2 linked regions of the Marinoscillum sp. 108 genome follow. The protein of the gene in region 2 binds, or shares a complex with, the protein of the main gene of each other region. Links are inferred from orthologs where the notes say so. Each region holds a gene or a part of one and is shown on either strand. Other genes may lie near its edges. The genes, in order: GV030_RS11600 and GV030_RS13235.

The links.
Region 1: the proteins of GV030_RS13235 (region 2) and GV030_RS11600 are in contact, whole or in part, in a solved structure (PDB 6M36), measured with the Bacillus subtilis proteins. The link is inferred for Marinoscillum sp. 108 from one-to-one orthologs.

What each region holds. Positions count from the first base shown.
Region 1 is NZ_LR734808.1:2,917,196-2,923,372, reverse strand. What follows is about bases 1,839-4,838. They hold GV030_RS11600 (ATP-binding protein), read left to right. Parts: upstream 1,839-3,137; coding sequence 3,138-3,539; downstream 3,540-4,838. Other genes in these bases: mnmG (tRNA uridine-5-carboxymethylaminomethyl(34) synthesis enzyme MnmG), read left to right, coding at 4,042-4,838; ybeY (rRNA maturation RNase YbeY), read left to right, coding at 3,544-3,969; GV030_RS11605 (DUF4175 family protein), read left to right, coding at 1,839-3,141. In the rest of the region: more of GV030_RS11605, read left to right, coding at 1-1,838; more of mnmG, read left to right, coding at 4,839-5,907; GV030_RS11585 (class I SAM-dependent methyltransferase), read left to right, coding at 5,910-6,177. UniProt on the Bacillus subtilis protein: Negative regulator of sigma-B activity. Phosphorylates and inactivates its specific antagonist protein, RsbV. Upon phosphorylation of RsbV, RsbW is released and binds to sigma-B, thereby blocking its ability to form an RNA polymerase holoenzyme (E-sigma-B).
Region 2 is NZ_LR734808.1:3,258,295-3,264,446, forward strand. What follows is about bases 2,250-5,224. They hold GV030_RS13235 (STAS domain-containing protein), read right to left. Parts: upstream 3,921-5,224; coding sequence 3,579-3,920; downstream 2,250-3,578. Other genes in these bases: GV030_RS13220 (peptidylprolyl isomerase), read right to left, coding at 2,250-2,368; GV030_RS13225 (peptidyl-prolyl cis-trans isomerase), read right to left, coding at 2,322-3,176; GV030_RS13230 (ATP-binding protein), read right to left, coding at 3,173-3,589; GV030_RS13240 (SpoIIE family protein phosphatase), read right to left, coding at 3,926-5,224. In the rest of the region: pheS (phenylalanine--tRNA ligase subunit alpha), read left to right, coding at 1-22; GV030_RS13215 (MoxR family ATPase), read right to left, coding at 35-1,000; more of GV030_RS13220, read right to left, coding at 1,016-2,249; more of GV030_RS13240, read right to left, coding at 5,225-5,971. UniProt on the Bacillus subtilis protein: Positive regulator of sigma-B activity. Non-phosphorylated RsbV binds to RsbW, preventing its association with sigma-B. When phosphorylated, releases RsbW, which is then free to complex with and inactivate sigma-B.

The sequences.
Region 1 (6,177 bases), 340 kb from region 2 along the record:
TCACTGGTAAGGCTCCGAAAAGGAATAAGTGATCACCAGGCCGCGCACGAGATTGGAAGGTACTTCCCCGAAATCCAGGATAAACTCGTCAACTACCTCCAGCTCTCAGAGCTTTCCAATTCAGAATCCTCACTACTTGCCGCCGCCCTTCATCAAAAAACCAACGAACTCACTATTTTCTCCTTCAAGGAGGCCATCAACTTCAGAGTCAACCTGAAGTACTTCTACTACTTATCTGCTGTCGCTGTTTTTATTCTGCTCGTGTCGTTTATTAATCCCAACCTCTTCATTGACAGCACTACACGCATTATACATTTCAATCAGCCCTATGAGAAGCCGGCGCCATTCACCTTTCATGTGTTGAGTGATTTGGTTGGTTTCCAAAATGACAATTACGAACTAAAAGTAGCCCTTAAGGGCAATAGCTTACCCGAAGAGGTCTATCTGGTGGAAAATGGGCGCAGGTTTAGAATGTCTGCAAACGGTGAAGAGCTAAAGTTCAATTTTCCTGCTCTTTCGAAGGATAAGCAATTCAGACTAGAGGCCGCAGGGTACTTTTCTCCCCGGTATGAAATAAAAGTATATCCACGGCCGGAAATACGCGACTTGAACATTCAAATCAAGTATCCTAAATACACCGGCCTCAGTGATCAAAAAACCTCCAATGTTGGTAGCCTCATCGTGCCAGAGGGCAGTCAATTGCACTTTACTTTGAAATCATCAGATGCTGATAAGGTATTCTTCATTACTGAAAGTGACTCCACCAGCATGACATCCACTGGCGATCAGACGTATGCGCTTAGCCGCACTGCGCTGAATTCTTTCAATTATGAACTGGCCCTCAGGAATAACCACGCTCGAAATAAATCAAAAATTGCATACGAAATAGCCGTCACCAAAGACCAGGCTCCTGAAATTGAAGCCAATTTCTTTCCCGACACTGTAACCTACCAATCCCTGCTGATCACCGGTAGCATCATGGATGACTATGGTTTCAACCAACTCAATTTGCATTACAAACGTGCAAATGCTGACTCCTATCGCAGAATTCCGATATCCTATGACCGATCATTGAATAGTCAGCAGTTTATTTACCAGTGGAATTTTGACAGTTTACAGCTGGAGGATAGAGAGTATTTAACAGTCTATGTGAGTGTTGGTGACAATGATGCCATTAATGGGACCAAATTTGGTTATTCGGCACGTTTCACCTTGAGAATGCCCAGCAATGAGGAGATCAAGTCACTGATCGAAAGTAAAAGTGAGAATTCGCAAAATGAGCTGGAGAAGTCCCTTCAGAACTCAGAAGCATTGAATAAACAGCTCAAGGAACTGGAATCACGACTGAAAAACAAAAAAGAGATCGGCTGGCAGGATCAAAAAATGCTCGAACAGTTGATCCGGGACAAAAAGAAGCTGGAAAAAGACATTGAAGAGCTCAAACTCAAACATCAACAGCTTCTTGAAAGTCAGAAGGAATTTGGCAAACAAAGTAAGAAACTCCAGGAAAAGTCTGAGCAGCTGCAGAACCTTATCAACGAGGTGCTTGATGAAGAAACCAAGAAGCTCTACGATGAGCTTCAGAAACTCCTGAAAGAGGAAAGCAATTCAGAAGAAGTTCTTAAGCAATTGTCCAAAATTCAAAACAAAGAGCAAAACCTGGAAAAAGAGCTTGAAAGGGCCCTCGAGCTCTTTAAGCGAATGAAACTTGAAACTCAGCTGGAGCAGGCTGCGCAGGAACTCAAGGAACTGGGTGAAAAGCAGGAAAAGCTTGGTGAGAAAACGCAAAGCAAACCCTCAGACGAAAACGCAGAAAGTCTCAATGAGCAAGAGGAGATCAATAAAGCATTTGAGGAAATCCAGAAAGACCTGGAAGAAGCCGAGGAACTCAATGAGGAACTCAAAAGCCCTGAGCCTCTGGATGACCTCAATAAGGATCGGGAAGAGATCTCTGAAAAGCTGGATGAAATCAAGGATCAACTGAGTCCTGATGAACCATCAGAGTCTGAAGAAGAAAATGAACAAGGCGAGCGTCCGGAAAATGAGCAGAACAATAAGGAGAGGATGAACAGCACCGGACAAAAAATGAAGAATGCCGGGCAAAAGATGAAGGCCGCCGCTCAAAAGCTGGAAGATATGCAAGCTGGGGCCGAAATGGTCATGATGCAGGAGAACCTGGACAACCTACGGGACATTCTGGACAACCTGATCAAACTCTCTTTCGAACAGGAACGAATTCTCAAAGATATTCAGGAAGTGGAGCAAGTAGATCCCCGATTCATTGAACTCTCTCAGGAACAACTAAAGCTGATGGCCAATATTGAAGTCATTGAAGACAGTCTGCTTTCGTTGGCCAGCAGGGTCGCGCAAATCAGTAATTTCGTGACACGGGAGGTGAGCGAAATCAATCGAAACCTGGAAACAGCCATGTTTGAGCTTCGCGAAAGAAATAAGGGCAAGGCGACCAGCAATCAACAGTATGCCATGACTTCCATGAACAACCTTGCCCTCCTACTCGACGATGTACTCAGCCAGATGCAGATGTCAATGGCTGAAGCCATGGGAAAACCTCAAAGCAAGGGCCAGCAAAAGCAGTCCATGCCCAGCATGTCCGAAATGCAAAAACAGCTCAGCGAGCAAATTCAACAATTAAAACAAAGCGGGAAATCCGGAAGACAACTATCTGAAGAACTGGCACGACTTGCTGCCGAACAGGAGCAATTGAGGCAAGCCATGGAAGAAATGCAGAAAAACCTCGCCGGTCAACCAGGTAAAGAAGGAGAAGACGGGAAAGATGGAATCGGGAACAAATTGAAAGAAGCCATTCAAAAAATGGAAGAAAACGAAACCGATCTGGTTAATAAAAGAATTACCCAACAATTGATCAATCGACAGCAGGATATCATCACTCGCATGCTCGAAGCAGAGGAGTCCATGAGAGAGCAGCAAAAGTCTCCTGAAAGAGAGGGTGAAACCGCATCTGATATTACACGTAATATCCCTCCTGCCGTAGAAGAGTATTTAAAAGCTCGCAGACAAGAAATAGATTTGTTAAAAACAATTCCTTTAGATTTAAATCCTTTTTATAAAAAGGAAGTAAACGATTACTTTAGACGTTTAAGTGGACAACAGCACGAATGAACAGCATACAGATACAAATTCCATCCTTATCTGAGAACATAAGGATCGTGGAAAGCTTTATTGACAATGCCAAGGAGAAGTTCTCCCTGAACGACGACATCTACGGCAATATTATGATCGCCGTAACGGAATCCGTGAATAATGCCATTGTCCATGGCAACAGGAAAGACTCCAGAAAGAACGTCACATTGCAACTCAAAGTGGACGACAACATACTCAACTTCACCATTACCGATGAAGGCGAAGGGTTCAACTTTAACCAATTGCCAGACCCAACCTCTCCTGAGAATCTGGACAAACCTGGGGGCAGAGGCATTTTCCTCATGAAGCATCTTTGTGACGAAGTGAGCTTTCAGGATGAAGGAAGGGCCGTTATCCTCACCTTCTACCTCAACTGACCCAATGCCCAACATCAACTACTTCTCTGAAGATGTAGACTTCTCCCTTCAGCACGAGGAGAAAATAAGTCAATGGTTAGAGGACATTGCCTCGTCGCATGAATATCGAATAGAGACCATCAACTATATATTTTGCTCTGATGACTATCTACTAGACATTAACAAGACGTATCTGGAGCATGATTACTACACCGATATAATCACCTTTGACAACTCCAGCAACCATCACCTCATCGAATCGGATATCTTCATCAGCATTGATAGGGTAACGGACAATGCCAAAGAGATGGGCATCCCGTTTGAAGAAGAACTTCATCGTGTGCTGGCGCATGGCTTACTACACCTTGTTGGGTTCGACGACAAGGGAGACAATCATAAAATCTTAATGAGGCAAAAAGAAGATGCCTGCTTATCTTTGCTCAAAATATAGTTCCACGTGGAACACCTGAGACTCCTTGTGTGTTGATGATTGAATGTTTCACGTGAAACACTTACCAATATTATGTTTCCAGAATACGATGTAATTGTGGTTGGCGCTGGCCATGCCGGTTGCGAAGCTGCCGCCGCTGCCGCTAACTTAGGTTCCAAGGTGCTCTTAGCCACCATGAACATGAACACTATTGCCCAAATGTCTTGCAACCCTGCAATGGGTGGAGTGGCTAAGGGTCAGATTGTTCGTGAAATTGATGCGCTTGGTGGGTACTCTGGTATCATCACCGACAAGTCCATGATCCAATTTCGCATGCTCAATAAAAGCAAAGGGCCTGCGATGTGGAGTCCGAGGGCTCAATCAGATAGAATGCGCTTTGCAGAAGAGTGGAGAATGGCGCTGGAAAACACCCAAAATGTTGACTTTTGGCAAGAGATGATCTCCGGAATCCTCGTGAAAGACAACAGAGCAATAGGCGTTAGAACCAGTCTTGGAATAGAAATCAGGTCAAAAGCTGTGGTGCTCACCAACGGCACTTTCCTAAATGGACTCATTCATATAGGAGAAAAACAGTTCGGTGGTGGACGTGCAGGAGAGCGCAAAGCCACAGGTATTACCGAGCAACTCGTTTCCTTGGGCTTTGAATCTGGTCGTATGAAAACAGGAACACCGCCAAGAGTAGATGGCCGCAGCCTCGACTATAGCCGCATGGATGAACAAGAGGGTGATGAAGTGCCTGAAAAATTCTCCTATCTGGACAGTACACAACCACTCCAAAAGCAGAGAAGCTGCTACATCACGTACACCAATCCAGACGTGCATGCCTCCCTACAAACAGGTTTTGATAAATCACCTATGTTTAATGGACGCATCCAGGGACTGGGGCCCAGGTATTGCCCGTCTATAGAAGATAAAATCAATCGGTTTGCCGAACGTGACCGCCATCAAATATTCGTGGAGCCCGAAGGCTGGGATACCGTAGAAGTATATGTTAACGGGTTCTCGACCTCTTTACCAGAAGATGTACAATACAAAGCACTGAGACTCATTCCAGGTTTCGAGAACGCCAAAATGTTCAGACCTGGCTATGCCATTGAATACGACTTCTTCCCTCCTACACAGCTCTCACAAACCCTGGAAACCAAGCTGATCAGCAATCTCTTTTTTGCAGGTCAGATCAACGGAACCACAGGTTACGAAGAAGCCGCCTGTCAGGGATTGATGGCAGGTATCAATGCCCACCAGAAAGTCAAAGAAAAGGATCCCTTTATTCTCAGCAGATCACAGGCCTATATAGGAGTGCTCATTGATGACCTCATTAATAAAGGCACCAACGAGCCCTATCGTATGTTTACCTCCAGGGCCGAATACCGGCTGCTACTTAGACAAGACAATGCAGACCTTAGGCTCACTCCCTTGTCTCATCAACTTGGCCTGGCCAGTGACCATAGAAATCAGCTCACCGCCAACAAACTACAAGCGACCAAGCAGCTCATCAATAACCTTAAACAGAAGAAATTCAAGCCACTAGACATTAACCCAACACTTGCTGATCTGAACATGGCACCCATTAAGGACACTTCGTCCTTGTATCAGCTCCTGAAGCGACCGGATATTGAGCTAAGTACCTTCACCGCTTTCAACCAATCCACCAAAGAGTTTGTTGAAAGCCTCGATAAAGACATTGCCGAACAAGCATCTATTCAAATCAAGTATGAAACCTACATTATACGCGAACAGGAGAATGCCGAAAAGATGTCCTCATTGGATGAGAAAAAGATCAATCCTGATTTTGACTACTTAAAAATCAGCTCCCTCTCTTCTGAAGCAAGGGAGAAATTACTTAAAATAAAACCAACTACGCTTGGGCAAGCCTCACGCATCAGTGGAGTCTCCCCATCCGACGTATCAGTATTAATGGTTTACCTCACTAAATAATTATGTATCAAAAACTGGAGGAATGTCCCGCCTGCAAACATACCTTGCTGACCAACTATCTCATATGCGAAGATCACGCTGCGTCCAAAGAGAGTTTCGCACTGGTACAATGCAAGAAATGCAGTCTTGTCATCACCAACCCACGCCCGGATCAAGACCACATAGGCTCCTACTACCAGCACAGCGACTATATATCGCACACCAATAAAGCCAACAATCCAGTCAACTGGCTCTACAAACAAGTCAGGAAAATCACCCTTGCCCATAAGA
Region 2 (6,152 bases):
TAGGTTTTTGAAGCAGTTTTAGGGAATCACTTGCTTATAACAGCTGATCAATAATGGTTTCCTCGGTTTTGCCTTCAGCTTCGGCTTTGAAGTTTTTTACGATTCTGTGAACGAGGACTGGCTTAGCGACTTCCCGTACGTCTTCGATATCTGGTGAGTATTTTCCTTTGAGGAGCGCATTGCATTTGGCTGCCAGGATTAAAAACTGACTGGCCCGAGGCCCTGCTCCCCATTCCAGGTACTCATTGCTAATTGGGTCTGCATTTTCAGTAAATGGCCTGGTCTTATGGACCAGGTTGACCACATATTCAAAGACATTATCAGCCACAGGTACTTTTCTCACAAGTTTCTGAAACTTAATAATTTGCTCCTTAGTGAGAATTTCACCTGCAGCATAGTCGTCACCCGAAGTGGTTTGCTTGATAATACTCAACTCCTCCTGAAGAGATGGGTAATTAAGCTTGATCATAAACATGAAGCGGTCCAGCTGGGCTTCAGGGAGCGGGTAAGTACCTTCCTGCTCAATGGGGTTTTGCGTGGCCAGCACGAAAAACGGCTTGTCAAGTATGTAGTTATTACCTCCGGTAGTTACCGCGCCTTCCTGCATGGCTTCTAGGAGCGCAGACTGGGTCTTAGGAGGCGTTCTGTTGATCTCATCTGCCAGGATGACATTGGAGAAAATAGGTCCCTTGATGAAGCGGAAATTGCGCTCCTGATCTAAAGTTTCGGCGCCTAGTACATCCGAGGGCATGAGGTCGGGAGTAAATTGAATCCTGCTGAAATTAAGCCCAAGTGACTGAGCCATGGTGTGAACCAGAAGGGTTTTCGCCAGACCAGGAACACCCACCAGCAGTGCATGTCCGCCACAGAAAATGGAAGTGATGAGCAATCTGACCACTTCTTTCTGACCGATTACTACTTTGCCGATTTCTTGTTCCAGTTTCTGATAAGCGGCATGTAACTCATTCGCCACTTCTACTTCATTCTCCATTTCAGACATATTCAGACTTTTCGGTTATTGTTCCAGTAGGTTACAGTGATCAAATTCTGGATCGATATCAATGTAAACTTCATCCCTGGCATCATCAAACCATTCGGATAAAATTTTATTTCTTTTATTATTGAGGGTAGCTGCTGCTATTTTTTGATAGTCATCTTTCAGGTTGGCCTGATGAGGGGCCAATCTATTCTTATAATAAAGAATCCTGAAAGCGGTGGAGCCATCGGGTTGCTGAAATTCCAGTGGTTTGGTGATGCTCCCGATCTTCATGGTATCCAATGTGAAAAATATGGTAGGATCCAATTGATCTACTGAGACCCTGTTGGACTCATTATCATCCAGAAAAAAGCCACCATTGGATGAGGTGAGCTGATCATCAGAGTATTCCTTAGCTGCCGCCTGAAATGTAATGCTGTCATTCACAATGGCGGTTCTGAGACTGTCTAGGTAAGTCCGGGCCTTGATCACATCCTCAGACGAAGGTTTCGGAGAGATGAGTATGTGCCGCGTTTTGAAGGTATTTCCACGTTTTTGCTGAAGTTCTATCAGGTGATAGCCAAACTGAGTTTCTATGGGCATAGAAAGCTCGCCTTCCTTCAAGGTCATGGCTGTGGCCTCAAACTCGGGTGCCAAATCTCCCCGCTTGTAAAAGGGGAGCTCCCCACCTCTGGCTGCTGAGCCCGGATCTTCAGAATATTGCCTGGCCAAAGCGGCAAAAGACTCTCCCTGGAGAACCCTTCCCCGGATTTCATACATGAGCTTCTTTACATCTTCCTTCTGCTTGGTACCAGCTTTGGGTTGCTTTACGATCTGCCCTACTGTCACCTCGGTGGAGAAGAATGGAAGGCTATCCTGAGGAATTTTGCCAAAGAATCTCTTCACCTCTGCCGGAGACACCTTCAGATCAGCAGTAATATCTTGCTGCATCCGCTGGATGACCATTTGTTCCTTGATGTCGTCAAAAAGATCTGCTTCTATCTGATCCATTGACTTCTTATAATAGGCCTCTATCTCCTCCCGGGAGCCTATCTGAGAGATCATGTACTCCATTCTCCTGCCGAGGTTGCTTCGCACCTCTTCATCGGCTACCTCCACAGAGTCTATTTCAGCTTTGGCTACCAGCATTTTGTTCACCACCAGCTGTTCCAGTATGTTGCATTTGGCAGTGCTTCCTCTGAACTCCCCACGAGACAGGTAATCCAAATAAGCCTTTTCCAGGTCAGATTTGAGGATAATGTAATTGTCCACTTTAGCAATAATCTTATCTACCACCACGCCCTCTGTTTGGGCATTGGTAATAAGCGGTAAGATGAGAGCGATGCTAATCGCGATATATTTCAAACAGATGTTGTTCCTTTGATTCATCATAAATTTTTTCTTCTAGCTCCTTCTTCAGCGCAATTTTCCTCTTATTGATGATTATGTTTTTAATGTCTTCTCTGATAAACTCTAACGGTGAAATCTCATCTGAAATTTTAAAATCGAAGATATTTAGAAAATAGATGTATTCCTCATTTGTCGTTTCGGAGTACTTGTTTTTCGAAAGAAACTGGTTTTTGTTTTCCAGCGTTTCCAGCGGAGTTCCCAGGATGAGTTCATCGAAAATAATCCAGGTAGTATCCTCGAGGTATGATTTAGTGGCAAATTGAGAAACGTATGATTTCAGGTCTTCCAGATTTCCTTCGGGATGCGCCCGGAAGTTACGCCGAAACTGGGCAAGGTTGGGTGCGTTTTTGGGAACTTGCGCAAAGATGCATTTCACGATGTTTTGCTTGAGCAAAAAGTTATCGGCTTTGCCGTTGTAGTAGTTGGTGACCTGCTCGGTGCTTACCTCTCGGTCCAGGTTTTGTGTGATGTATTTTTTCTCGAAAGAATGAACCATGAGGGCATAGCGATAATCCAACACTTTACGCTCGATTTCTGCCTCGTTAAAATCCACTGCTTGCGAAGATCGTGAAATCATCAGCTGCTTCTTGATCCAGTCTTCTATGTATTTCTCCGCCAGCTTGGTGCTGTCATCAGAGGAAATATTGGCGGGAAAAAGTCCATCCAGATCGGAAGGGTAGAGGTAGCTCTCCATGCTCCTGGCAATGGGCGCTTCGGTGGCTGTTTCTTTCGGTTTGAAAAACTCGCATCCGTAGGAAAATGCCAAAATTATGATCCAGCCATATTTCATTCACTCAGCTTTTTAGTCAGCTTGCAAATATTGTAATTCTTCTCGGTAGAGAACTCTATTTTGTCCATTATTCTCTTGACCAGCATCAGCCCTACGCCACCTTTCCTTCTGGAAGAGACGATCTCATCCAGCGAGGGTTCAGCATAAGTACTCAGATTGAAGCTGATCCCCTGGTCTCGGATGACAAAAGTGACTTGCTCGGCTGGCTGAAAATCAACGTAGACTTCAATGGTTTGTGTGGGATTACAATGATTGGAGTGAATGATCAGGTTGGCACAGATTTCATCCACTGCAAGTACGAGCTTGTGTGCTTCCACTTCTTTGATGGCCTGACGATGTAGGATGTCGGCAACAAACTGTCTGATCTTGGCAAGATTCTGCTTGCTACACGATATGGTCAGCTTATTTTCCATTCAAAAGCGCCTGGGCTTCTTCTTTGTTATTGGTAATATTCATCAAATGCTGTAGCCCCAGAATGTCAAAAACCTCTCTGACTTTTTCCTGGAGACCGAAAATAACCAATTTGATGTCATTGGTCTTGAGCTCCTCCAGATAGGAAATAAACACCCCCAACCCAGCGGAAGAGATATACTCTAGTTTGCTGAGGTTGATCAGTATTTTAGCATAGTTTTCAGCTGCCGATTTCAATGCATTGTCCAGTTCTATCGATGAGCTGGCATCCACTTCTCCCCTGACCTCTATGAGTTGGTAATCCGACTCAGCCTGTATGTTTATTTCTACCATAGTTATTATTTAAACCTGACGATGGTAAGTGTATAATCATCGTCCAATTTGTTTCCATTCAAAAATTTCAGCAGATCGTTAATGAGCATATCTTTCAGTTTACCCAAAGGCGCATTAATGTGGTTTTGCAGTGAGGATTTCAGGCCATCCGCGCCATATTGCTTCTTGTATTCATTTTTGGCTTCTGAAATACCATCTGTGTACAGGAGCAATAAGTCACCTGGCTGGTAGTTTATGGTTTCTTCTTGAACGTATTCGTTGTACTGCGAGTTTCTCAGGATACCCAGTCCCAGTCCTTCTTTCTCTAAAAGGGTGATATTTCCGGTTGAAGCTGAATAATACATGGCCGGGCAGTGCCCCGCTCTTGCATAGCAGAATTTTTTTTCCCGGGTGTTGATCACGAAGAAAATGGCGGTAATGAAGGAGTTTTTCTCCAGGCAACGGCCTATGGCGGAGTTGGCTTTGGTGATAAATTCCTTTGGGGTACTTACATCCTGGGCCAGGCTGTGAAAAATACCCCTCATCTGAGCCATATTGAACGCAGCGGACGTGCCTTTACCAGACACATCCCCGATGATCAGGTTAAAGATGTCCTTAGAAGGCTCAATGATATCATAATAGTCTCCCCCCACTTCATCGGCAGCCATGCTATAGGCTTCTATTTCAAAACAGTCGTTGCGTTCGAGTACCGAAGGCAACAGGCTCTTTTGCACACTTTTAGCAATCTTCAATTGTTCCTTGTAACGCTCATTGTCAAGTGCCTCCCTGATGAGGTGGAAGTTTTCAATAGAGATGCTGGCCTGATTTACAAACGTGGTGATGATGTCCACCATCTCCCGGTTGAAGGCGTCGCCTACCTCCTGCAGTAAAGCCAGAGAACCTATTTGTTCGTTTTGAACCATGACCGGCACGGCGATGATGGATTTGAAGTCAGGATGATTGAGGGTGCCAATGACCTTGCTGGGGGCAAATTCATTGGAGACCTGCTGACTCAGTATTTTTTTGATAAAGTCCTGTCGTACACTCTCTTTAATATCTTTCACAGTGAGGGTAGTGACGCCACGGGTGAGTAGGATGGGCTCTTCTCCACTGATCTCCAGCCAGGCAGCATCCGCAAATACGGCGCTCATAGAGCTCTCCAGCAGGATGTCGTAGGTCTGCTCGGCACTCTGCCCTGCCGGAATGGATTGGCTCAGCTTTTGAAAGTCAATAGCCTCCTGGAGCTTCCGCTCAAAAACAGAAGAAGTGGGTAGGTTGAAGAGGGTAACCAGGATGGAAATGCCCGCATACAATATGATGAAGATAAACAGCGAAACGAAGTAGGCCCGATCCAGCAGGTCCAGATTGAGGGCGCCGGTCTCCGAAAAATTCATCAGGTTCAGCAGGAAATGGTACAGATAGATGCCTGAGAGAATAATGAAAAGAATGCTTTTCCACTTCTGTTTGAAATTGAGGTAGGCAATCCACTTGAGGTTAAAAGCAAGGATAATGCCCAGGCCTCCTAAAAAGATCAGTGCCGTATTGAAGTTGACGCTGAGAAATTTGTTGCCAAACAGGTCAAAAATCAGGCTTCCCAGCAAGGCATACTCGAAGAATCCCCAGAGCTGGATGAGGTTTTTGGACTTCTGATACAGGATCAGTCGTTTCCAAACCACAAATGTGGAAACCAGATAGACGACCACTAGCCCGATCAGGATGTTGTAGAGGAAATTTACCGTGAATGGATTTTCACTGATGGTGCTGTTACCGAAAATATAGAAAAACAACCGGATGAAAAGCGAGCCGATGGTGGTGACCAGGCCGGTAATGAACACCCGCCATAATAGATCGATGAAGTTGATGCTATCTGCCTTGGTGATGGTGTACCGGTAGTAAGACAGGGTGGAAAGCACCAGGGTCGTCAGGAAAATCTGTGGCAAAATGGCCGACAAGTCTACATTGAGCTGGTACTGGTCTACAAAAAGGAGGTAGAGATCAAAAAAAGTAAACAGTAGCCATGACAGGATGCCTGCTAAAAAGCTAAGTCGTATTTTGAGTTTTTCGGAGAGCATCGGCGTGCCGCAAAAATACGGGGGTGACCCTTAATAAAAAAGCCATCCATATAATGTATGGACGGCTTTCACTTTTTTTAACGATTCCAGCCAGTTATTGGTTTAAGTGACCATAAAATATCAGAAGTATATCAACCAACTATTCATTGACGCGGTAAAAGGCCTCTAGAAGCCTAAGCCT